One region of the Paenibacillus sp. FSL E2-0177 genome, then DNA from elsewhere that is predicted to be linked to it. Evidence: riboswitches for the same ligand, from Rfam matches in the RefSeq annotation. Region 1 holds a riboswitch; each other region holds the start of a gene.
The links. A riboswitch is a leader RNA that binds a small molecule or an ion and turns the genes downstream of it on or off. The one in region 1 is predicted to bind cyclic di-AMP.
Positions count from the first base shown of each region.

Region 2: linked by a shared signal. The riboswitch ahead of MHI25_RS26395 (alpha/beta hydrolase) and the one ahead of MHI25_RS00580 (C40 family peptidase) in region 1 are both predicted to bind cyclic di-AMP.
Region 3: linked by a shared signal. The riboswitch ahead of MHI25_RS16970 (APC family permease) and the one ahead of MHI25_RS00580 (C40 family peptidase) in region 1 are both predicted to bind cyclic di-AMP.
Region 4: linked by a shared signal. The riboswitch ahead of MHI25_RS11590 (KamA family radical SAM protein) and the one ahead of MHI25_RS00580 (C40 family peptidase) in region 1 are both predicted to bind cyclic di-AMP.

Region 1 is NZ_CP150307.1:122,230-128,278, reverse strand. Features, by position in the region: gene MHI25_RS00605 (PBP1A family penicillin-binding protein) at 1-99, shown strand, start outside; gene MHI25_RS00600 (AbrB/MazE/SpoVT family DNA-binding domain-containing protein) at 305-778, shown strand; gene MHI25_RS00595 (YwhD family protein) at 858-1,364, opposite strand; gene MHI25_RS00590 (M1 family metallopeptidase) at 1,468-3,474, shown strand; gene MHI25_RS00585 (hypothetical protein) at 3,486-4,316, shown strand; cyclic di-AMP (ydaO/yuaA leader) riboswitch at 4,535-4,673, shown strand; gene MHI25_RS00580 (C40 family peptidase) at 4,731-5,159, shown strand; cyclic di-AMP (ydaO/yuaA leader) riboswitch at 5,522-5,664, shown strand; gene MHI25_RS00575 (C40 family peptidase) at 5,709-6,049, shown strand, end outside.
Region 2 is NZ_CP150307.1:5,934,268-5,940,316, reverse strand. Features, by position in the region: gene MHI25_RS26415 (alpha-glucuronidase family glycosyl hydrolase) at 1-61, shown strand, start outside; gene MHI25_RS26410 (Nif3-like dinuclear metal center hexameric protein) at 122-880, shown strand; gene MHI25_RS26405 (hypothetical protein) at 965-1,138, shown strand; partial or broken gene MHI25_RS26400 (glyoxalase) at 1,216-1,311, opposite strand; cyclic di-AMP (ydaO/yuaA leader) riboswitch at 1,573-1,759, shown strand; gene MHI25_RS26395 (alpha/beta hydrolase) at 1,847-2,674, shown strand; gene selD (selenide, water dikinase SelD) at 3,267-4,328, shown strand; gene mnmH (tRNA 2-selenouridine(34) synthase MnmH) at 4,387-5,424, shown strand; gene MHI25_RS26380 (cysteine desulfurase family protein) at 5,460-6,049, shown strand, end outside.
Region 3 is NZ_CP150307.1:3,800,680-3,806,728, reverse strand. Features, by position in the region: gene MHI25_RS16975 (disulfide oxidoreductase) at 1-291, shown strand, start outside; cyclic di-AMP (ydaO/yuaA leader) riboswitch at 486-645, shown strand; gene MHI25_RS16970 (APC family permease) at 770-2,587, shown strand; gene MHI25_RS16965 (iron-hydroxamate ABC transporter substrate-binding protein) at 2,791-3,798, shown strand; gene MHI25_RS16960 (iron ABC transporter permease) at 4,019-5,074, shown strand; gene MHI25_RS16955 (iron ABC transporter permease) at 5,074-6,049, shown strand, end outside.
Region 4 is NZ_CP150307.1:2,625,951-2,631,999, reverse strand. Features, by position in the region: gene MHI25_RS11600 (ABC transporter substrate-binding protein) at 1-322, shown strand, start outside; gene MHI25_RS11595 (AraC family transcriptional regulator) at 462-2,129, shown strand; cyclic di-AMP (ydaO/yuaA leader) riboswitch at 2,178-2,319, shown strand; gene MHI25_RS11590 (KamA family radical SAM protein) at 2,459-3,628, shown strand; gene MHI25_RS11585 (YafY family protein) at 3,771-4,682, shown strand; gene MHI25_RS11580 (DinB family protein) at 4,766-5,281, shown strand; gene MHI25_RS11575 (YdeI/OmpD-associated family protein) at 5,338-5,907, shown strand.

The DNA of each region.
Region 1 (6,049 bases):
GGCGCCGCTCCTGCTGTCGATGACACACAAAGCAAGGTAGATCCTGCTGAAGAGAATCGTTCCCTATGGAAGAACATTAAACGCTGGTGGTTGAATTAGCTCCTTCATTTATATTGAAGGGATTTTTCTTTTTTTATAAGTTATATATTGTAGTAACAACAGGATTTCCAAATTCAAATATCACTTATCACATAAGGGATGTAACCGTTTTATTTATTATGCTTACCCCATTCTCTTAACTCTCAATTACTGCTATAATAGTTATTAGAAACCAAAATATAATGATGTAAATGAGGGACATGGGATGAAGGATACAGGCATGATCCGGAGTTTAGACAGTCTTGGGAGAATTGTGGTTCCCGCAGAAATCCGTATGACGCGTAATATCGACATTGGTGATCCTATCGAATTTTTTGTTTTAGACGAAAAAATCATCGTCCTTAGGAAGTACACCTCGACAGAGTGTACATTTTGCAGAAGCCACGACCATGTCACCTACTATAAAGAGCAGTTTATTTGTAGCAGCTGTCTAAAAGAAATTGTCGATCCTGAACGCATGTCTCAATTGCCAGAGTCACGTGAGGATTTTGTTGTTGAGGCACCTGAGCACAACACCAGCATCCGAAAGTCGAAGACAGAGGAAATGTGCCAACGTCTGGAACAAGCTATTGAAGATCATCCCTATGCCAACCAAAAAGAACTTGCAGAAATCCTCGGGATTAGCCAAGCCAGAGTGAGTCAGCTCAAACGCAAGCTTAGCAGCACAAGCAAATCATAAATTAAAAAAGCTTCGACGCTCCTATTTCCGGAGGTCGAAGCTTTTTCTATATCGGATAACCCTTCTGAAGGCTCCTATACTATTCAGTCAGTGCAGCTTTAAGCTCATCTGAGGATGCATTCCACCATGCTTCATTATGAGAGATCAGAAGGGATTTGAGCGCCGACTTCTCAATGGCTCCAAGCCCTGCCACATCGATCTTGCGTTTAAGAGCTGCATCCAGCTTATTGACATGCTCGGCAAGAATTTTCCATCCGCGGCGCGCTTCTGTATCAATCCACATTTCACAGGCTGTGATTCCACCATAAAATTGAGCTTCCAATGTACGGTCTACCGCTACCCATACCACCCAAACCTGTCTTCCATTCGGTACATCTTCACGATTCATGGAAAATTTAATTCCTTTTTCCACCTTGCTCTTGGCATGCATGGCACCGATATCAATAACCGCCACATCACCATCAATAATGACAGGTGAAACGTTGTTGAGATCTATAGAGCCTGCTCCAAAGCCTTTATGTTTACTTTTAGCGTTCACAATATTTAAGGCAATCTGTTTCTTGCCCTCCGGTTGTATGTTGTCCACGAGTGCACACCCTTCCTCTTACGAATAATTTAATTTTAGCTAATAATGCGGCGATTGCAAACATATACATCCCGTAGATGCTTGTCACGGGAGGAATCACACTATGAAGTCACTGTCATTAAAGTACATCATCTTTGCGACCCTGGCCATCCTCGCGCTGCTGGGAGGAGGAATATGGGCCTTTTCAGGGGATAGCTCAACAGCTTCTGTTACTAGCTTTGCTTCAAAAGAGGCCAAGTCCTCCAGCGGCACAGCGCCTGCAGCCGTACCACAGCAGGTATTGCCTGAGAGCGCACCCGTCCCGGCAGAGGAGGCTTTAAGCCAGCGGGTAGTCGAGTATCACATTGATGTCCAGCTTGTTCCTGACACAGAAACCTTAAAAGCTTCTGAGACAGTAACCTGGACACACCCCGGAGTAAAGCCAGTAAGTGATTTATATTTTCACATGTATCCAAATGCATTTGCCTCATCAGATACCACCTTTATGAAGGAATCCGGGGGGACGCTCAGAGGCGACAGCATGCCTGAGAACGGCTTCGGAAATATGACGCTGACCGATCTGCGCACGACAGAGGGAACTTCGCTAATGCAAAGAGTGCAATATGTTCAACCTGATGACGGCAATATCAACGATAAGACGCTTCTAAAGGTACATCTTCCTCAGCCTGTTAATGGTGGGGAAAGTGTAACACTTAAGCTTCAGTATGAAGTCCAGCTGCCCAAAATCTTTGCTCGCATGGGTGCTTCAGGTAACTTCGTTATGGCTGGGCAATGGTTCCCTAAGCTTAGTGTATACGAGCCTAAGGGCACACGCGGAGTTAAAGAAGAAGGCTGGGACCTGCATCAGTATCACGGGACCTCTGAGTTTTACAGTGATTTTGGCATCTTTAATGTAACGATTGCCGTTCCTTCCAACTATACGGTGGCTGCGACCGGATTTCCTGTAAAAAATGCCAAGCTCAAACAAGATCAAAAAATATATCAGTTCTACGCCGATGATGTCCACGACTTCGCTTGGGCTGCATCCCCTGATTTTACAGTAGCAGAGGAAGCTTTCTCTACGCCGGAAGTGCCTGGAGTACGAATTAAGGTGTATCTCGACCCACTGCACAAAGACTTACAAGAGCGTTACCTTCAAGCTGCCAAGGCTGCCCTGACCTACTTCAGCAAATGGTATGGCCCTTATCCCTACTCTACGCTGTCTATTATCGTCCCACCTAAGGAGGGAAACGGCGCTGGAGGAATGGAATATCCTACCCTTATTACAGCCTTTGGGGCCGCAGATTCTTCTCCAGATACCTCACTTGAAAGAACCGTCATTCATGAGATCGGCCATCAATACTTCTACGGTATGGTAGCCAGTAATGAATTCGAAGAGGCTTGGCTGGATGAAAGCTTTACTTCCTATGCCGAAGACAGACTTATGGAACAAGAATACGGTATCAAGTCTAATTTGCCTTTACAGGCCAGCCTGGTGACTATACCTGAGCCGTTAAATCTGGAAACGTGGAAATATGCAGGGGCGGATTCCTATAGCCGAAATGTTTATATCCGCGGCAAGCTTGTACTTAAAGATATCGAACGCCAGGTAGGTACCAAAGCAATGAACAACATCATGTCCTCCTACGCTCGTAAGTTCCGTTTCCAGCATCCCGCTACGTCAGATTTTCAGAAAGTCGTTGAGAAGGTAACCAAAAAATCATGGCAGGCATATTTCGATGATTACATTTATGGTGATGGTGCGCCTGACTTCTCAGTAGATACGATTACTTTTAAAAAAAATAACAGCGGCGATGCTCAAAGCTACGAATCATTAGTGAAGATTTCAAATAAAGGGAGCCATTACGTTGATGTTCCCGTGAAATTCACATTCGCCGACAGCTCTTCGGTGCAGCGGGTCTGGAACGGTGAAGGAGCAGAGACTACGTTTCAATTGTTAAGCGATAAGCCTCTTCTCTCTGCTGAGATTGACCCTGAGCATTCCATCTTATTGGAGAGCAAACATTTAAACAACTTTAGGCTGGCGGAAATAGAGCCCAAGACGCTCTCTCGCTGGACGTTAAGTGTAACTAAACTACTTGAAACCGTGCTCGGAACTCTTGTCTGGTGAGGTGAATGATTGTGAGAACATCGATAACCCGCGGCTGGCAAAGCATGAAGGAGCAATTTTATATTTTAATTCTGCTCTTCATCTACCGACTGCTCTGGGGCTACTTTATGTATGGTTTCATCCGATCTGCTATTATTCCAATTCTACTGCGCTATCCAGATAAAGACGCCGGCGGCAGCGGTATGGGCAGACTGTTGTATTATATCGAGGGACAGTTCAGCTTGAATACTGACCCTGCGATACGCACTTGGTTATGGATGCTTCTAGGACTTGTTGTCTTGCGACTTCTGCTTTCTCCTTTCATAAGGGCAGGATTGCTGCATGAGCTGCACCAGGAGCGAAAGGGCGAGCGCGGGCTGTTCTTTTTCCCCGGCATGAAGATCTATGGACTACCTGTCTTAGTCTTTAGCCTAATCGAATGGGTGCTGACCCTGCTGCCGCTTTACTGGCTTGCTCCAAAAATGTACGGGCTGTTCTTATCCTCTTTGTTTAACTACACTTTGTTACTTCATTTAGTACCATACGTATTGGCATGGCTTATATATATTTTTATCGTGCGCCTGTTTCTTCTATATATGCAGTTTGGTTACACCGGCGGTACAGGAATGTTCTCCTCACTGTTCATCTGCTTGCGGTCACTGATTCCTGCTATAGGTGTTTCCATTGTACTTGGTGCGGGAGGCTTGCTCTTACTGCTAGTGTGCGGACTGACGGGTCTGTTCTGTCCCGGCCTGCCGGCACTTATAATACGGCAAATCTCACCACTACCTTCTACGCTCTTAAAAATGTGGGGAATCTCTGCACAATATCATCTATGGTGTAGCAAAGCATTTCCACAATAAATTAACCTTATTTGACGTAATAAAAAGGTCCCAATTCCTGTATTCAGGAGCTGGGACTTTTTCTCATTACGGATAACTTAAGAGTATTTGCAAAATCATAAAAGCTCTGTTACAATAAGTCCTGTGCTATTAGTAACAATTTTGTAATCAATTGAAACGATTCCTACATAACTAAATGTATTTATCGTAAGTGTAACTGTCGAAACGTCATTCTCTTGGTGCTTAACACGCCTAATTCCTTTGCACCGGGAAGTGGGGGAACCATATTTTGGGTGAATTGATCTCGCTTTACAGGGATCATAGGGAATCTTCTACCGAACCCTTAAGCTAACCTCGCAGGCCTTGGAAGGAGTACATCTTTTGAAAAGACATAATTTAAGAAAAAAATGCGTCGCTGCGGCGCTAGGACTTGTAATGGCATTATCTATTGGTGGAGGAAGCGCCTTTGCCGACTCTAAGATGGACACTGTAATCTCAAAGACTATTGGAGTTGCCTATAAAACCGGAGGTACAAGCACTGCCGGATTTGATTGCTCTGGATTTACAAAATATGTATTCAAGAATGTGGGTCTTACTTTACCTCGTACATCAAAAGCTCAATATAGCGTTGGAACTGCTGTATCCAAAAGCAATCTGCGTTCTGGTGATCTAGTGTTCTTTAACACACTTGGCAATGGAGTATCCCATGTCGGCATTTATGTTGGAAACGGAAAATTCGCACAATCGTCCTCTTCGCGTGGAGTGACCATCACTTCACTCAGTCAGGCCTACTGGGCCAATCGTTATGTTGGCGCTAAAAGAGTAATGAGTACTTCAGCTTATCAAGCTGTAGCCTTCGATTGAAACCTTCCTCACAACTATAACCTCATAATTACAACTATATGAACCTGAATCTGATTATTCCCGTAATCAAATTCGGGTTTTTCTTTTTTCCATAATATATTTTTACACTAATAGAGCCCAATTGAAACACGTTTATTTGATAAAAATTGCAATTATATTAAAAATTAGGTCATTATTAACGCTTACATATGCCTTTCTACCGTAAAAATGCCAATTTTTCTGCATTAATATGTTAAAAACGATTGCCAAGCGGCTTTCTGTTTGTTACAATTAGCGCAGTGAGATTTTAGTAACATTTTTGTAATCATTAAGTTGTTATTTACAAAGGTTTTGTCATGTATTGATTACAAGCTAATCCTAATCAACAGTATGAGCCGAGTTTCCTAACTATTAGGAAAACGGGGGAACCAACTTTGGGTGAATTGACCTCCATTATATAGAGGGGTCATAGGGGACCTTCAACCGAACCCTTAAGCTAACCTCGTAGGCATTTGGAAGGGGTATACACTTTTGAAGAAGAAGTTAGCAGCAGCAGTACTAAGCTTTTCCATCATCCTCACCATCGGAGCAGGAAGCGCTTTCGCAGATTCCAAAATGGATAAAGTGATTGACAAGGCCATCGGTACTAAATACGTATCCGGCGGTATATCCACTAACGGATTTGATTGCTCCGGATTTACAATGTATGTGTTTGATAAGATTGGCATTAACCTTCCACACCAATCAGGTTCCCAATATCAAATGGGCACAGCAATCTCCCGTGATGATATAAGAGCCGGAGATCTTGTATTCTTCAATACAAGTGGCAAAGGTGTCTCACATGTCGGCATTTATGTCGGTGAAGGTAAGTTCGCACACGCTTCTACCTCACGCGGTGTTACGATTAGCTC
Region 2 (6,049 bases), 1.1 Mb from region 1:
CAATACGTATTTTTACCGCAAGAGCGGAATTGAGGATCTTAAAGGCAGAAAGATTTATTAGATTTCGATTCGAGGGATGATGATAGTGAGCCTCACGATTAGAGCGATTTTGAAAGATTTAATGGGAACTGTGGAACAGGTAGAAGGGACTGTGGATATTCTGAACCCAGGGGAACCGGAAACTGAAGTCACAGGGATTATTACGGCCTTCTCTGCCACACAAAATATTGTGGAGCAAGCAATAGCGTTAGGAGCCAATTTGCTGATCACGCATGAAGGTATATTTTATAGCCATCATGCAGCGAGCGAGTGGTTAGAAGGTGATCCGGTTTATCATGCGAAAAAAAGTCTGATCGAACATTCCCCAATAGCTATTTTTCGTTATCATGATTATTGGCATCGGCAAGAGCCGGATGGGATTATGATGGGTTTGCTGCGAGAGCTGGATTGGTCAGACTATGTGGAAGAGCAGCAAGCGGCTGCTACGATTCTCACTATTCCTGCTATGACTGTAATGGAAGCTGCTCAGTATATTAAAAGTAAGCTAGGCATCTCTTATGTACGCGCTGCTGGTGACCTGTCTCTGTCCTGCAAACGCGTAGGGATATTAGTAGGTTACAGAGGAGGCGGGACGATGGCTATTCCGCTTTTTAATGATCACAATCTTGATTTAATTATTGCTGGAGAAGGACCAGAGTGGGAGACTCCGGAATATGTGCGGGATGCAGGGCACCAAGGCAAATCTAAAGCGCTCATCATGTTAGGTCATGCGGAGAGTGAAGCACCGGGGATGAAATATTTAGCTGAAATCTTAGCAGACAAATATCCCATGCTTCCTACCCGGTTCATTGCTGAACAACCCATCTATCAGATGGTTTAATCTGGGGAAATTAAGAGTACGGAATAAATAAACATATTATGGAGAAAATGAAGGGAAACAGGTCACTGAGAAAGGAGTGTTTCAATGGAAATTCCTTTGGAGGCTGATGAAGTATTAAGTCGGATCAAAAAGCTGCAAAGCGACGGAAGCTCGATCAGTAAAAAACAAGTGAAGCAAAGCGACCCAGAGCTTATGAGAAGTGCGCTGTTCTTTTTTCCAAGCTGGGAGCATGCATTGAAAAACGCCGATCTTTTGTAGCCATAGTATTGTAAAAGGAAGCTAAGTGGACAGGGGGAGATCTCTGATTCTGCTTAGCTTTTTTCTTTTTTATGAAATCATTCGTGCTGTTCATGTGAAATAATATTAACAAGCTTGCCAAACGGATCGGGGACATAGAAACGACGAACACCCCAAGGTACAGAAACTGGCCCAATATTGGTATTGAAGATTGTCGTTTCTTATTAAATAGGAAAGTACTGGTGAATCACCCCCTTTTTCGCTTGCTTCAGAGCTGTTTTTCTAAAGAAAACGAGTAAACAAGAGCAAAAGAAAGAGAAAATGAAGAGTATGCTTAATATGAAATGAAAAGCATTGCTTTCAACATTATTTTGACCAGAGCCCTCCTTTACAAGAAAACCTTACAAGAGTATGATTCATCTCAGAACTGAGAATTATCTTAAATTTACAATTACATAAGCAATCCGCTTAATTTCCGTTTCTGGAAAGCGGGGGAACCAACAACTGGCAGCCGATGTGAGAGTCGGCACTGGTTATGGGGTGAATCCTGTTCCGGGTGCATAATATGCATCCCTGCAGGTAGGGCAACTCTCACTGCCCGAATCCGACAGCTAACCTCGTAAGCGTATGGAGAGAGGATGAATGGCGTGTTTAGTGATGAATAGCCACAGAGAATCCCTCTGTGGTTTTTTGCTGCGTTTTTAAGCAGATATAGTCGTAGAATTTATTATGAAAGAGGTGTTACCTTTGCCTATCGCTAAACTGAACGGAACTTCGCTCTATTATGAAATCAATGGAACTGGCACTCCGGTTGTGTTTATCCATGGACATGGATTAACACACAGTATGTTCAAACCACAGCTGGAGTATTTTTCCGATAAATATAAAGTGATTTTGTGCGATTTACGGGGGAATGGCAAGTCTGGTAAACTGCTGGAGGCCCCACATGAGATTATTGAGACGCAATGTCTGGATCTGATTATGCTGTTGAATGACCTAGGTATCCGTGAAGCAGTTTTTGTAGGAATCGCCTATGGTGGCTTAGTCGTTCAGCATATTGCCAAACAATATCCTGAGCGTGTAAAAGCCATTGTGGTCGCGGATAGCTTTTGTAGGACTCACGGATCAACAATAGTAGGGAAAATACAAACTATGGCAGCATATTGCAGTTTACTAATGTATTATCTCCCAAGCGAGCTGGTGTTGCCTTCGATTCGGATGATGTACCGAGAGCGCTGGAGTCTGGCCTACAATGAGATTAGAAGAGGACTGCTGGACAAACGCCCCCGGGAGTTATATCGGCAAAGGCTGGCTACGAGCCATGTTGATTACACCAGATGTTTAAAGGCTTTTAAACGTCCTGCATTATGTATTGTGGGGGACTTTAATGAATTTGGAGTGAATTGTATGAAGGAAATGGTGTCTCAGCTGCCGCAGGCGCAGTTGGCGATTATTCCGAACGCATTAGATCCAAGTAATCTGTGCCAACCGGAGCAATTCAATGCGATTCTTCAGCGTTTCTTAGAGAAGCAGCAGGGCAGTCAGCAGATTAGCTGATCTATAGGGAGACCTTCACAAGCGAAGCGTTTAAGTGAGAAAATAGGCGTCCCATAGCCAGGGCGGAATGAGCTGGCTATGGGTCGTCTTTCTGGGAAGAACTTTAGGGGAATTCTCCCTAAAATGAAGGAGATTATGGCTCCTAGAACGTAGATTAGGGAAATCCTCCCTAATAATAGGATGTTTTTAGCCATAAATGGGTATTTGCATGAATTTTTAGGGAGGAATTCCCTAAAAACCTCATTTTAAAGCGATTATCGATGAACATTAGGGAGAATTTCCCTAATATAATGGATATCTAACTAAAGGCTGGCTCATCCGTAGTGAAATCTACGAATGAGCCAGCCTTTGGTTATTTTACTAACCGATGGATGTTGAACATTTACAAGCATATTGTACCTAGAACGCCACTTAATGTCCCTACCCTACCACAGCACCAAATATAGCTCACCAGACGTGGGAAAGAACAATAGACTCTAAATAGTTATAGAAGGAGGCGTAGTAAGCAACGCATCTGCTACTCTTGCATTTTGTACAATGCGATCTACTCGTGTAAGATTAAGATAATTCATACTAAAGGAGCTGAGTCATGATGTCTCAAGCTGAAACTATAAAACTGACTTCATTATCTTCAAAAGGGGGCTGCGGCTGCAAAATCGGTCCCGCCGATCTCATGCAGGTTATTCGTAGTCTGCCACCAACTGTTCCTAACCCGGATCTACTTGTAGGTCTTGATACTAGTGATGATGCAGGGGTGTATCGTTTAAGTGATGAATTAGCGTTAGTGCAAACTGTTGATTTTTTCACGCCGATCGTGGATGATCCCTATTCATTTGGTCAAATTGCAGCAGCCAATGCATTAAGCGATATTTATGCGATGGGTGGAAAGCCGCTTACGGTGCTTAATATTGTGGCCTTTCCTATTTCTGTTTTAGATAAAAGCATTCTCGGTGACATTTTGCGCGGTGCAGCGGATAAAGTACAGGAAGCAGGAGCTACTCTTGTGGGCGGACATTCCATCGACGATAAAGAGCCCAAATTCGGATTGGCCGTTACGGGCCTTGTGCATCCTGACAAAGTAAGAACGAATGCGGGCGCCAAGGTGGGAGACAAGCTGATTCTAACGAAGCCTATCGGTGTGGGGATCTTAACAACTTCCATTAAAAAGGATCAGCTATCTCCTGAAGAAACCACACGCCTTACGACAGTAATGTCTACTTTGAATAAAAAAGCGGCTGAAATCATGGAGCCTTATGATGTACATGCTTGTACAGATGTTACCGGATTTGGGCTACTGGGACATGCCTCGGAAATGGCTAAAGGGAGCGGCACGGGCCTGATCATTCGTCAAGGCGATGTACCGATGCTGCCAAGAGTAAGAGAGCTTGCGGAGCAGGGATTTGTTCCAGGAGGCACTAAGAATAACTTTGCCCATCTGGAAGGCAGCATTCTTTATCCGGAGGAGATGGACCAACTAAGCCGCTATATTCTATGTGACGCTGTGACTTCTGGCGGACTGCTGATCTCTGTGGCCCCTGAACAAAGCGAAGATTTGCTAAAAGAGTTAGTAGATGCAGGGGTAGAAGCGGCATTGATCGGAGAGGTAACGGAAGAGCATCCGGGTCAGATTACAGTTATAGCTGCTGTGGAATAACTGTTGTATATCAGCTTAGAGCAAATTATGAAGGTTAGCCACCAGAGGAGAGAGCATATTGTTTCAGGACATTACACTGGAAGAACTTAGAGTGTTAAAAAACAAGAAGCAGATCACCATTATTGATGTTAGATCTCCTTCTGAATATAAAGATGCAACGCTGCCGGATAGTTTGAATATTCCTTTTTTTGATGATCAGGAACGGGCTGAAGTAGGGACGTTGTATAAACAGACAAGTGTGCAGGCCGCGAAAGAACGTGGTTTGGAGATTGCTGCGGCAAAACTGCCTTCTTTTGTCAAAGAATTTGCAGCGATTCAAGGAGACAAAGCTGTATTCTGCTGGAGGGGAGGTATGCGCAGCCGTACAACTGCGACCGTACTCTCTTTAATGGATATTCATGCTTACCGGCTGATAGGCGGCTATAAGGCTTATCGTAAATGGGTGCTCGACGAATTGGAGTCCTATGAATGTAAGGCGAAGTCTTATGTGATTCACGGAAATACAGGCACAGGTAAAACCAATCTGTTACACCGCCTGAAAGCGCAAGGCTACCCCGTTCTGGATTTGGAAGGGATGGCAGGTCATCGTGGTTCTATTTTTGGTGAGATTGGCCTTCGTGCGAACAATCAAAAAACGTTCGATAGTCTTCTTTTAGAGGAGTTAATTAAGATCGGGGATTCTCCTTATGTACTATTTGAAGCGGAGAGCAAAAAGATTGGTAAGGTAGTAATGCCCCCATTTATGGCCGAGCAAAAAGAGAGCGGAACGCAGATCTGGATTGAGATGCCTTTGCATGCCAGAGTGGAGCAAATCCTTGAGGATTATCGGCCAGAAGAATACAAGGAACAATGTATTTCTGCATTTTGGAGTATTAAATCCCGAATTCATATCCCTGTTGCGGCAGAAATCGAGCGATGCTTGCAGGCAGATTTGTTCGGCGAAGCTGTGGCGCTGCTGCTAGAGTATTACTACGACCCTAGATACGATTATACGTCCACTCAGTATGAAGGCATTGAGAGAGTTACTTTTAAAGTGAATAATCTGGATGAAGCTGAGACTGCTGTGCGTTCTTTTTTAAAACATCAAGAAGTATAAGTTTCGCGTTATGGTTAAAGGGGGCTTTACTTAATATGATCTATTTAGATTACAACGCTACAACACCAGTAGATAAGGAAGTAGCAGAGGTTATGATCCCTTATCTTTACGGTCATTTTGGGAATCCTTCAAGCAGTCATTCTTTGGGGCGGGAAGCTAAACTCGGAATAGAGCAGGCAAGAACACAGGTGGCTGATTTCCTGAATTGTGCGCCGGGTGAGGTGCTTTTTACCAGTGGGGGTAGTGAGTCTAATAATACTGTCATTAAAGGAGTAGCCCAAACGTATCGCCATAAAGGTAATCACATTATCCTGTCTGCTATTGAGCATCCAGCGGTAATTAAACCTTGTCAGTACCTGGAGCAGATGGGATACAACCTGACTTATGTACCTGTTGACTCGTATGGAATGGTGCAGGTTGACGATGTGAAAAAGCAGCTCACGGACCAAACCATTCTGGTCTCCATCATGCACTCTAATAACGAAACGGGTACGATCCAGCCGATCAAGGAAATAGCTGAGGTCTGCCACCAACGGGGCATTCTTATTCATACAGATGCTTCACAATCTGCGGGAAAAGTAGACCTCGATGTAGCGGACTTGGGAGTGGATTTTCTAACGCTTGC
Region 3 (6,049 bases), 3.3 Mb from region 1:
GCCACTTTCCGTGGAGATAAGCGCATCATTCCTTATGTGCTTCCATTAAGTTTGATTGGTGGCAGTATCTCAATCTATCATTATGCGGAACAGAAGATTCCAGCGTTAAGTAAAGTTCTACCTTGTACAGTTGGTGTTCCTTGTAATAAAGATTACTTGAACTACTTCGGATTTATAACGATTCCTTTGTTAGCTTTAATAGCGTTTGCTCTAATAAGTCTCCTTCTTTGGTATGGACGTAGGGAAGAAGAAGTGATTGAAGTAGATGCTGAGGAGAGCTTAGGATTTTAGTTTTTACTTTGGAAGGTACAAAAAAGCTGAAAAGGTATTAAAATCACGGGCTAGAGGGATAATTGAAGATAATGAAAGAGAGCATCCAATAAGACGCTATATTTGAGCTTATTGGATGTTTTTTCATTCTTTTTTCATTTTTTTCAACGCTTTACTGTAGGCACTTTGTAGACTAATATTAGACCTTGTGAGAAGTTGAATATGCGCTGAATTTTCTTAGGAAAAACGGGGGAACCAAACTTGGCATTCATGCCAATGGGGTGAATCGGAACCGGGTCGAACAGACCTCTACCGTAGGGCTATAACCACAGCCCGAATCCGCCAGCTAACCTCGTAAGCAAGGTGGGAAAATGACCATGCATAAGCATGCGGATCATTTCCGTATGCTTATTTTTGTGTCTGCATTTATGAAATCCACCGATGAAAACAGCGCACGGAAATTCCGTTTCAGCTCCCAAAGAAAGGAACTGTATCCACCATGGTAAGCAAGGTAAAACGACTATTGATCGGACGTCCGATGAAGTCGAATGAACTCGATCATGAAAAGTTATCCAAGGTTAAAGCACTGGCTGTCCTGTCTTCTGATGCGCTCTCGTCTGTAGCCTACGGAACGGAACAAATTCTGATTGTACTGGTGGCTGCCGGGTTTACTGCCATCTGGTATTCCCTGCCAATTGCATTAGCCGTATTGGGCCTGCTGGCCATCCTGATTTTATCCTATCGGCAGACGATTTTTGCTTATCCGCAAGGAGGCGGAGCTTATATCGTAGCCAAGAGTAATCTTGGTATTCCGACAGGGCTGCTCGCTGGGGGTTCATTATTGGTGGATTACATTCTTACCGTAGCGGTTAGTGCCTCGGCAGGGACGGATGCGATCACATCGGCTTTTCCAAGTCTTCATAATCATACTGTTCTCATCGCTGTATCTGTTATCGTTTTATTAACAATCATTAATCTTCGCGGAGTGACTGAATCGGCTTCATTTATCGCAATTCCAGTGTATTTGTTTGTGGTTTCGATTGTTGTTCTGATTATCTCCGGTATCGTTAAATATGCAATGGGTGGCGCGCATGCGAATGTTCCTGAAATAGGCAGCGCCGTATCTAATGTAAGTTTGTTTCTACTATTAAAAGCGTTTAGCTCTGGTTGTTCAGCCCTAACGGGGGTTGAGGCCGTATCTAATGCGATCCCAAACTTTAAAGCACCCGCTGAGAAGAATGCAGCCAAGACGCTAATGATCATGGGACTTATCCTTGGCTTTATGTTTACCGGAATCACTGTGCTGGCGTATTGGTATGGTATTGTGCCAGATGAAAAGGCTACGGTTGTCTCTCAGATCGCTGAATCGACCTTTGGCCGTGGCGGATTGTACTTTTTCATTCAAGGGATTACAGCAGTGATTTTGTTCTTGGCAGCTAATACAGCATATTCAGCGTTTCCGCTGCTCGCCTTTATGTTTGCAAAAGATAAATATCTGCCACATGCATTTATGGTCCGTGGTGACCGCCTGGGCTTCTCAAACGGCATTATTTTTCTAGGAGTTATGTCTATCATACTTGTGACTGCATTCCATGGGAATACGGAAGGTTTGATTCCACTATATGCGGTAGGCGTGTTCATTCCTTTTACCTTATCCCAACTGGGGATGATGGTGCATTGGATCAAAACAAGACCCGCTGGATGGGTGAAAAGATTTGTAGTAAATACCATCGGTATGCTGACTACATTGACGATTACGCTTATATTTATCATTACTAAATTCTCGAGCGTATGGATGGCATTCATTTTCTTACCTGCTGTAATGTTCGTGTTCCACCGTATTCATAAGCATTATTTGAACACTGCGGATCAACTGCGTATATGTCCGGCTACTGATAAACCTGTAATTAAAGGAAGTACTGTAGTTGTTCCTGTTGCAGGGGTTACACGTGCTGTATTACATTCCATCAGCTATGCGAAGTCTCTAACAGATAATGTTGTTGCTGTGTATGTAGGCTTTGATGAAGAAGACATTCATAAGATGGAGCAACGGTGGGAGGAATGGAATCCAGGTGTACGCCTGATTGTTCTTCGTTCCAGATATCGTAGTATCATTCGTCCGTTAGTGAAGTTTATCGATACGGTAGAGTGGAAGACCGCTGCGACGGATCACATCACGATTCTGATTCCACAGTTTATTACCAAACATTGGTGGCAAGCCGTGCTTCATAATCAGACCAGCTTTTTAATCCGCTCGTATCTAATGAATCAAAAGGACGTTGTAGTAGCGACTGTCCCGTATCATTTAAATAAATAAGTAGAAGATTAAAGATGAGGTTATATCCGGAACGTTCGGAATATAACCTCTTTTGTATTTTATATGAAGGAAATTGTTGCAAATCCACAGAATTTGAAATTTATATGTTGACACAGAGAATGAGAATCAATATCATTTAAAAGTGAAGCAGAGGTAAAGGTCACCTTTGAATATCAAAGCAGTTACATATAGGAGGGTTTTTAATGTTTTGGCTTAACAGAAAAAGATCAGGAAGCATGAAAGTGACGATGAGCGGACTAATAGTGATGACGCTAATACTTTCCGCTTGTGGTAATAATAATGCTGAAAGCTCATCAAATGCAGGAACAGCGCCTACAACAGCGCCTACAGCAGAATCTACAGAGGCACCTGCTGCACCTAAGACGTTAACAGATGCAATGGGTCATAAAGTAACGATTCCGGCTAATCCACAGCGCGTTCTGGGTTCATATTTGGAAGACTCTTTGGTAACTCTGGGTGTAACTCCAGTAGCTCAATGGTCAGTTACAAACGGCGTTCAGGATTATCTGGCCACTGAATTGAAGGATGTTCCTACAATTAGTTACGACCTTCCGTTAGAGGCTGTAACCAGCTTTGCTCCGGATCTTATTATCATCCCATCGGAGTCTTCTGTTCAGAACGGGATTTACGATCAGTTGAATAAGATTGCACCCACTTATGTAATTGGGGATGAACTAAATCAAGATTGGCGCAAATCGTTGCTCAAGATGGGTGAGATTTTGAACAAAACCCCTGAAGCAGAAAAAGCCATTAAAGATTATGATGTTAAAGCAGCGGCTGCGAAAGAACAGCTTGCAGGAGCTATTGGACAAGAGTCCGCGGCTATTTTATGGTTGGTGCAAAAAAACTTCTATATTGTAGACGAAACCCGCAGCAGTGGAGCTGTATTATATACAGACCTTGGCGTAACGCTGCCTAACTTAGTAACAGAGATCCCAGTAGGAACAAGAGCAACTTGGAATCCGATCTCACTAGAGAAGCTTTCTGAGCTGACCGCAGATCATATTTTCCTTGTAAATAGTGATAAGACTGAGGGTTCGGAGATCCTAGATAGTGCAATCTGGAAGGGCATCCCAGCTGTAAAAGCTGGAAATGTGCATGAAATGAGCTCAACAAGCAGCTGGCTTTACAGTGGTGCGAACGCTGGCAGCAAAATCATTGACGATGTGCTAAAAAGTCTTGTGAAATAAAAGTCGTAATTCACCATGAATGAGACTGATCATTTCGGTGGGGAAGAGCGTGCAGATCAAGTATCTCGTGATACAAAGATCTGCACCATTTTTTTATAAACCAATCCCATAGTACGGAAAAATCGATCCTGCAATTGTACAACATAAATATTTTTGCGATAATGAGAATGATTGTTGTTATCATATAAACCATTGTAACTATTGAATAAGGAGACGACTCATGGTTTCACCCTCAGATTTCGCAAATCGTATTAAAAATGAACCCAAAAAAGCTCTACATACCCGACCGGCAGCTGCCATTGGTATTCTTATTTTTGGACTTGCTGCCATTGCCTTCGGATTGGCACTTTCGGTCTCAGTAGGTGCAGCAGATATCAAGTTAGCTACGGTATGGGAAGCTATATTTCATTTCAATCCAGATTTACAAAAACATCAGGTAATTAGAGAACTGCGATTTCCACGTGCTATTGCTGGCGCCTTAGTCGGTGCTTGCTTCGCAGTAGCAGGGGCTATCATGCAGGGGATGACAAGAAACCCGCTTGCGGATTCAGGGCTGTTAGGCTTGAATGCAGGAGCAGGGGTAGCGCTGGCCATAGTATTTGCTTTTGCACCCTCACTCTCATTCACTTCACTAATGTTGTATTGCTTTATCGGTGCCGCTGTGGCCTCTTTTATCGTATTCGGAATCGGTTCGCTTTCTTTTAATGGCCTGACCCCCTTGCGATTGACATTAGCAGGTTCGGCAGTTAGTGCTTTATTGGTTGCTATTAGTCAGGGAGTAGCTATTCTTTTCAACTTATCTCAGGACATAGCCTTCTGGTTAGCTGGTGGGATGGGTGGAGCTAGCTGGACTCAGATCAAGATTATATTCCCTTGGGTGGCCGTAGCCTTAATTGCAGCAATGATGTTATCACGATCCGTCACATTGCTCAGCTTAGGAAGAGAAGTAGCGGTTGGTCTGGGGCAGCGGACAAGGATAGTTCAATTGGCATGTATGATTGTTGTGGTTATCTTAGCTGGAAGCGCGGTTTCAACGGTTGGCCCGATTGCTTTTATAGGACTAATTATTCCACATGTTACACGTTATTTCGTTGGAGTGGACTACCGCTGGATTATCCCTTGCTCGGCAGTTCTAGGGAGCTTATTGATTATCTTTGCAGATATTGCCGCAAGAATGATAAATGCACCTTATGAGACACCGCTAGGAGCTTTAATTGCCATCATCGGCGTACCGTTCTTTATTTATTTAGCGAGTAAGCGGAAGGGGGAGCTGTAATGCCCAAATTAACCCTTACTCCAGATGAAAAAGAACGCCGCACACGCGCCCTAACGGTGTTATCACTCCTTGCTATACTGATCGTCGTTGTGTTTATAGTCAGTATGAATACAGGGTTTATGCGTCTATCCCCACTAGAGGTATTACATACACTCATGGGTGATGGAACACATCAGCAAAAGCTTATTTTATTTGATTTCAGACTACCCCGCATCGTAATTTCATTGTTAGTAGGAGCGGGCTTTGCAGTATCGGGCTGTATTCTACAAAGTCTCGCACGTAATGCACTCGCAGAACCGGCTACGCTGGGCATAAGTGCTGGTGCAGGTTTTGCGGTAATCATTTTTATCTCGTTTTTTCCGGCTACAACAGCAGCTCCGGTATTTGTCTTGCCTCTCCTAGCGCTTGGTGGGGCTGGCCTGACCGCAGCTTTAATCTATATTCTTGCCTACCGGAAGGCAGATGGTCTGTCTCCTACAAGGCTGATCCTTATCGGGATTGCGGTCGCTGCAGGAATCAATGCTTGCCAGCTTGTATTGGCACTTAGGCTTGATCCTAATAATTATCAATTTGTAGCTACTTGGATCGCCGGGAAAATATGGGGTGGGGATTGGAGATTCGTCCTTGCTTTGCTGCCTTGGATCGCGATTCTGTTACCGTTCGCCTTCTATAAAGCCCGGGTTCTAAATGTATTGAATCTAGGGGACCATACTTCATTAGGTCTAGGAATGCGTGTGGAGAAGGAACGTATTCTCCTTCTGGTAACAGCCGTAGCGCTTGCCGGCTCCTGCGTCGCGGTAAGCGGAGGTATTGGCTTCGTCGGCCTGATAGCACCACACCTGGCTCGCAGGCTCGTGGGACCCCGCCATCAAGTGTTATTACCTGCTAGTGCTTTGACAGGGGCGCTTCTTATGATTACCGCTGATACCATCGGCAGATGGGTGCTGCAACCTGCGGAAGTTCCGACTGGCATTG
Region 4 (6,049 bases), 2.5 Mb from region 1:
ACTTTCACAGGTACTCTATGGGGAGAATGGCTTCAAGGCAACTCCAGCTATTCAGAAGATCCTTGATGAAGGTAAAGGGTTCCAGGAAGTATCCATGGAAGTCCTGAAAGAATATGCCGGAGACCGGATATTCCTCTTGACTCCAGTGGCAGAAGAAGCAAAACAATCCACAGAGGATCTATTAAAGAGCCCTATCTGGAAGAGCCTTCCTGCCGTCAAGAACGGATATGTCTATACACAAGACATCATGAAGACTTCAAGTGATGCGACAACAAGAGAATGGCTGCTTGGGGAAATTCCACAGCTATTAAATATGAAATAACCTTCTGTGATGAAGAGTTTAACACAAGGCTGATAAAAAACTGCAAGAAGCATGTCAACAGCTGTTGATATGCTTCTTTTTTTTATATACAATGAATTCATTGATAATCATTCTCACCAAATGAACGGAGGCTGAACCCATGCTGCATACATCATCGTCCTGCCCCCCACTCCACTCTCTGCTATTTCAGCTAAACGAGGCCGAACTGATGATTCAAGCTGCCGATTCAAGCTCTATAACGCGTACAACCCAGGACTATACCCTTCTCATATTTACTGGAGGGAACGGACAATTGAACCTCGATGATCAAAGCGTGATACTAAGTACGGATAAATGTTATCTACTATCTCCTGGAATCTCCTATAGTACGAACAACCAGGAGCTGACGTTGTATTATTACCTCATCACCTTTACAGCAATTTATACAACCAAGCATCCTAAACGATATTCTGGAGAGCTGCTTTCCGGCAGACGGGAGTTAATTGTGCACCCGTTCACCAAGGTAATCCGACTAGTCGAAGACCTGCTCATGAACAGGAATAACACCGATGATGTACAACAATTCAAGCGACAATTAAAATTCCAAGAATTGCTGCTGCTACTTTTTGAGCATAATTACCCTTCCAAACACCTGCCAAGTCCTACGGAATCCGTAGAAAAGACCATAACATTCATTCAGGAGCATTATACAGAGAGTATCACCGTGAAGCAGTTAGCTGAACTGGCGGGAATATCAATCTGGCAATATACACCGATCTTTCAGCAGCTTACGGGTAAAAAGCCGCTTGAATACCTGACGGATCTGCGCATTAATCATTCCAAACGATTCCTGCAGGAATCGACTGAACCACTGCGGGAAATCGCCAGACTGGTCGGCTTCTCGGACGAATACTATTTCAGCCGCCGCTTTCGGCAAAAAACCGGAGTTACACCCGGACAATATGCACATCAGAAAGGTCGTAAGCTTACCGTCAAGGATTGGACGGGTCATGAGGTGGAGATTCCAGAGCGAGCGAAACGTATTGTCTATCATGGCGAAACACTTGGCGACCTTCTCGCGTTAGGCGTAAAGCCTATCGGTGGAGATGAAGCGTTCGCCCGGAACAGCGTCTATAAACATCGGCTTAAGAAGCTCGCCAACGTCGGGTTTCCACTGGACCCGCAGTTGACCGCTTCCCTAAACCCAGATTTGATCATTTTGGCAAATAGTGATGAAAGAGCCTACAGAGCAGTTTCTGGTATCGCTCCGACACTCACCTTTGATTCATTTGCATCTCTCGACAACCGAATGCGGACATTAGGCAGTTGGCTAGGTAAACAGCGCGAAGCCGAAGCATGGCTGGAGTCATTCACAATCAAAAACGCTGCCATGTGGCAGCAGCTTTACACGACAACCCTCCAAGTTGGAGAAACCGCCTCTGCTTTGGTCTATGATCATGGAGATCATCTGTATGCTATGGGAATGTCCGGATTCTCCACTGCGCTTTATGCCCCATGTGGTTTACAACCGACCGAAGAGATCCAGGCCATATTGGACGAAGAGTTAGGGTTCGCCGAAGTTGATCCAACGCGACTGCCTGCCTACGCCGGAGATCATATCTTCATGCTCATTCCGGAACGCAAAGACTCGCGAGCTGCGATGGAACGATTACTAGACAGTTCACTTTGGAACAATCTCCCGGCAGTACGTCAGGGACATGTTTATCTGCTCGACGGAAGCAAATGGAACTCTAGTGATGCGTTAACCCGGGAGAAGCTGCTAACGCTGTTGCCTAAACTACTCGGTGGAAGTACCGCTAGTAATTGAAGGTGAATCTAGGAATCTCTTTTGACTTTTCAAAACTTGATAGGGTATACTTTATCTACGCTTAATTTCCAACTTTTACAGTTGAAAAGCGGGGGAACCAGTTAATTGGGGCGAATCATTGAGCATTAGAATGTAGGGTACCATCTTACCCGAGTCCGTCAGCTAACCTCGTCAGCAGTGGATGGGTCTGCTTTTCATGTTATTTACATAACCAGAGACCCTTGCTAAGGGTCTCTTTTTGTGCTTTTTTGGACCCTGCTGGCAGTAGATTGGCCTTTGACACTAAGGCTCCCTCATTTCTCACACTACGAGACAAAGGAGAGATGTACGTGCAAAAGGTAAAGTACTTCACGGATATTAACAAAATAGCTATGTTGTCTGAGCTGGAAAAAGAGAATCTGAAAGAAATTACGGACAAATTTGTTTTTCGTGTAAATGACTACTATCTGTCTTTAATTAACTGGGATGATCCAGATGATCCCATCCGTAAGCTGGTTATTCCTAACGAAGGTGAACTGCTGGAGTATGGGCGCTGGGACGCCTCCGATGAGGACACGAATTATGTGGTACCTGGTTGTCAGCACAAGTATAGAACCACTGCACTACTGATTGTATCCGAGGTCTGCGGGGCTTATTGCCGCTACTGTTTCCGTAAGCGTCTGTTCCGAAATGACGTGAAAGAGGCGATGGCTGATGTCTCTCCGGGTTTGGAGTATATCGCAAATAATCCGGAGATTAACAACGTACTTCTTACGGGCGGGGACAGTTTAATTCTCTCCACACCGAAGCTAAGATCCATTATTGAAAATCTAAGAAGCATTGAGCATGTTAAGATCATTAGACTGGGTTCCAAAATTCCCGTATTTAATCCGATGCGGATCTCTGAAGACGAAGAGCTGCTGGAGCTGATTCGTACTTACTCTACCGAAGACAAACGAATCTATGTTATGGCGCACATCAATCATCCTCGTGAAATCACACCTGAAGCCAAAAAAGCATTTAAAGCTCTCCACAACGCAGGGGCAATTGTCGTAAATCAGACCCCCATCCTCAAAGGCATCAACGATGATCCCGTTATTTTAGGGGAACTACTGGACCGGCTTTCATGGGCTGGCGTTACACCCTACTACTTCTTTGTGAACCGGCCCGTAGCCGGAAACCGAGATTTCGTATTACCGCTCGAGCAAGTCTATCAAATTGTAGAAGAAGCCAAAGCCAGAACCTCAGGACTTGGCAAAAGAGTACGCTTATCCATGAGCCACACCTCAGGAAAAATAGAAATTCTCGCCATTGATAACGGAAAAGCCTATCTCAAATACCATCAATCCAGAGATCAGGAATACGGAAAATTTATGATTCTAGATTGTCCAAAGGACGCCGAATGGTTCGATGACCTGCCTGGGAATGTGCAATATTGGACCCCACCTGTGAAAAAAAACGATGCTATTATTTCTGTTAATGATTTATCAGGCGAGCCTGCGGATTTAATCTGTAAATAGATTAATCAGCTCTGTCAGACTCTGTCATAGGATATTTCTTCATCACCAACAACAAAACTCCTCCCGCCCAAAATTAGCCCGAAAAAATCTATGATATAATCACGCTGTAACACGAAATGGACTAATGGGTGGGAATGCACACATGAAATTGGAACGATTGATTTCTATGATCTACAAGCTATTGAACCACGAAGTTTTATCTGCCTCCAAGCTGGCTGAAGAGTTTCAGGTTTCCCAGCGAACAATCTATAGAGATATCGATGTGATTTGTGCCGCTGGCATCCCGGTCGTATCGTATCAGGGAACTAAAGGTGGATATGGCATTATGGACGGATATAAAATGGATAAAAGCCTGCTCCGTTCGTATGATGTCACTTCTCTGATTACTGTACTGAACAGTCTTTCTTCCGTGTTTGAAGATGAGCATACGCAAGGAACCATTGAACGGCTGCAAACGATTGGAACGGAGCCACAGACCTCTAGTCTCGCGGTGGATCTTGAAACCCGGCGTACGGATCCTGACGCACTTCCTCTTTTACGTGCGGCTATATCGGAACGAAATGTTGTCCGTTTTGATTACATCAGTGTAAAAAATGAACGTACAACCCGTGAAATGGAACCAGTAAAGCTTCATTTTAAATATAGCAACTGGTACATCTATGGTTATTGCCGGGCTCGGCAGGACTATCGGGAGTTCCGACTTTCCCGGATGCTGAATTTGTTCCTGACGCAGGATACCTTTCATTCGCAACATGAGGTACCCAAAGAGGCCGGCTGTTCAAACAGGGCAGATCAGGTGGAGGAAATAGTGATCCGGGTAGGCCCTGAGGCTTTGGCAGAAGCTTTGGATCAGTTTCATCAAGTCGACAAGGAATTTCATTCCGATAAAAGCATGACGATGCGAATTCCTGTGTATAAGCCATTGGAAGCACGTTGGCTTTGGTCCATTCTGCTGAGTTTTGGCAGCGGTGCCGAAGTCCTCGAACCCCCTGCATTGCGAGGTATTTTAAAAGAGCAGCTTCAAAACACACTCAAACTTTATGAAGAAGTATGACAGTCTGATGTCATACTTCTTCTTTTATATTAACTACAGTAACAAAAAACAAATCCATGACCATTCAAAAGGAGAATGTACGAATGACAAATTATCCAGTAGAAATGTTTAAATACCACACATGGGCAAACCAAACTATCCTGGGGAGAATCAAGGAACTCCCGCCTTCTGTGCTAAGTCAAGAAGTGAACAGCTCATTTCCCACCATCGCTCATGCCCTTAGCCATATCTATGCGGTTGATACGATGTGGTATCTTGTATTAACAGGCACTGCCATGCCAGAGGCTTTTCAACAAAGTATCCCGCTAAATTTGAGCATTCTAGATTCTGTGGATGAATACGTAAATATCTTTGCCCAGCTATCAGAACAATACAAAGCATGGTTACACAACCAATCCGATTTGGAGCAAACCATTCTGCTTGACAATCCATTCGCCGGAATCCGCCAAACACGCCTATCAGAAATTGTGTTGCAAGTCGCCAATCACGGGACTTATCATAGAGGCAATGTATCTACTATGTTACGGCAGTTAGGCCATGCTTCCACCATGAATGACTATGCTCTTTTTTGGTATCAGGTTCCTGCAAAAGCAATTTAATCTCGGATGGGCAAGACGCTCCACTCCATACCTAGAAAGGAAATTGTATTTTAATTATGGAGATTAAAAATCTAATTACAGTAAAAACGAGAGAAGATTTAAGAGTTTGGCTGCAGGAGAATTCTAAGACTGAAAAATCTTGTTGGGTACTCGTTAGTATGACGCCAAACCCAGAAACGTTGCTATATTTGGACGTAGTTGAGGAATGTTTGTGTTTTGGATGGATCGATGGAGTGAAAAAGAAAATTTCGGAAACGGAGCTGGCGCAAAGACTCTCTCCCCGAAGCAAAAGAAGCTCTTGGACTGAATTGAATAAAGAGCGTGTCCGCCGCCTCGAAAAGCTGGGGTTAATGAGTGCTGAAGGAAAATGGGTACTTCCTGATATGAACCCTGATTCTTTTATAGTAGATAAGATTATAGAGCAACGGCTCCAAGAGGACAAGCAAGTATATGAGAATTTCACGGTCTTTCCAGCCCTTTATAAAAGAGTTCGGATCGACACGATCCAAAGCAATAAAAATCAACCAGATTTATTTAAGAGTAAATTAGACAAATTCATAACAAACACTAAAGAAAATAAAATGTACGGGCAATGGCATGATAATGGACGTCTGCTAGATTATTAAGCTGCGCTAGATGCATGATCTCCTGCTGAGGCTTTCGGACTCCAATGACGCTATTTACTAATTTTTCGCTTTTTCAGCAATCCATCGGACTCCAGCGCAGCTATTCCTTAGAAACAGGCTCTTATACGGTGATTTTTCCGCC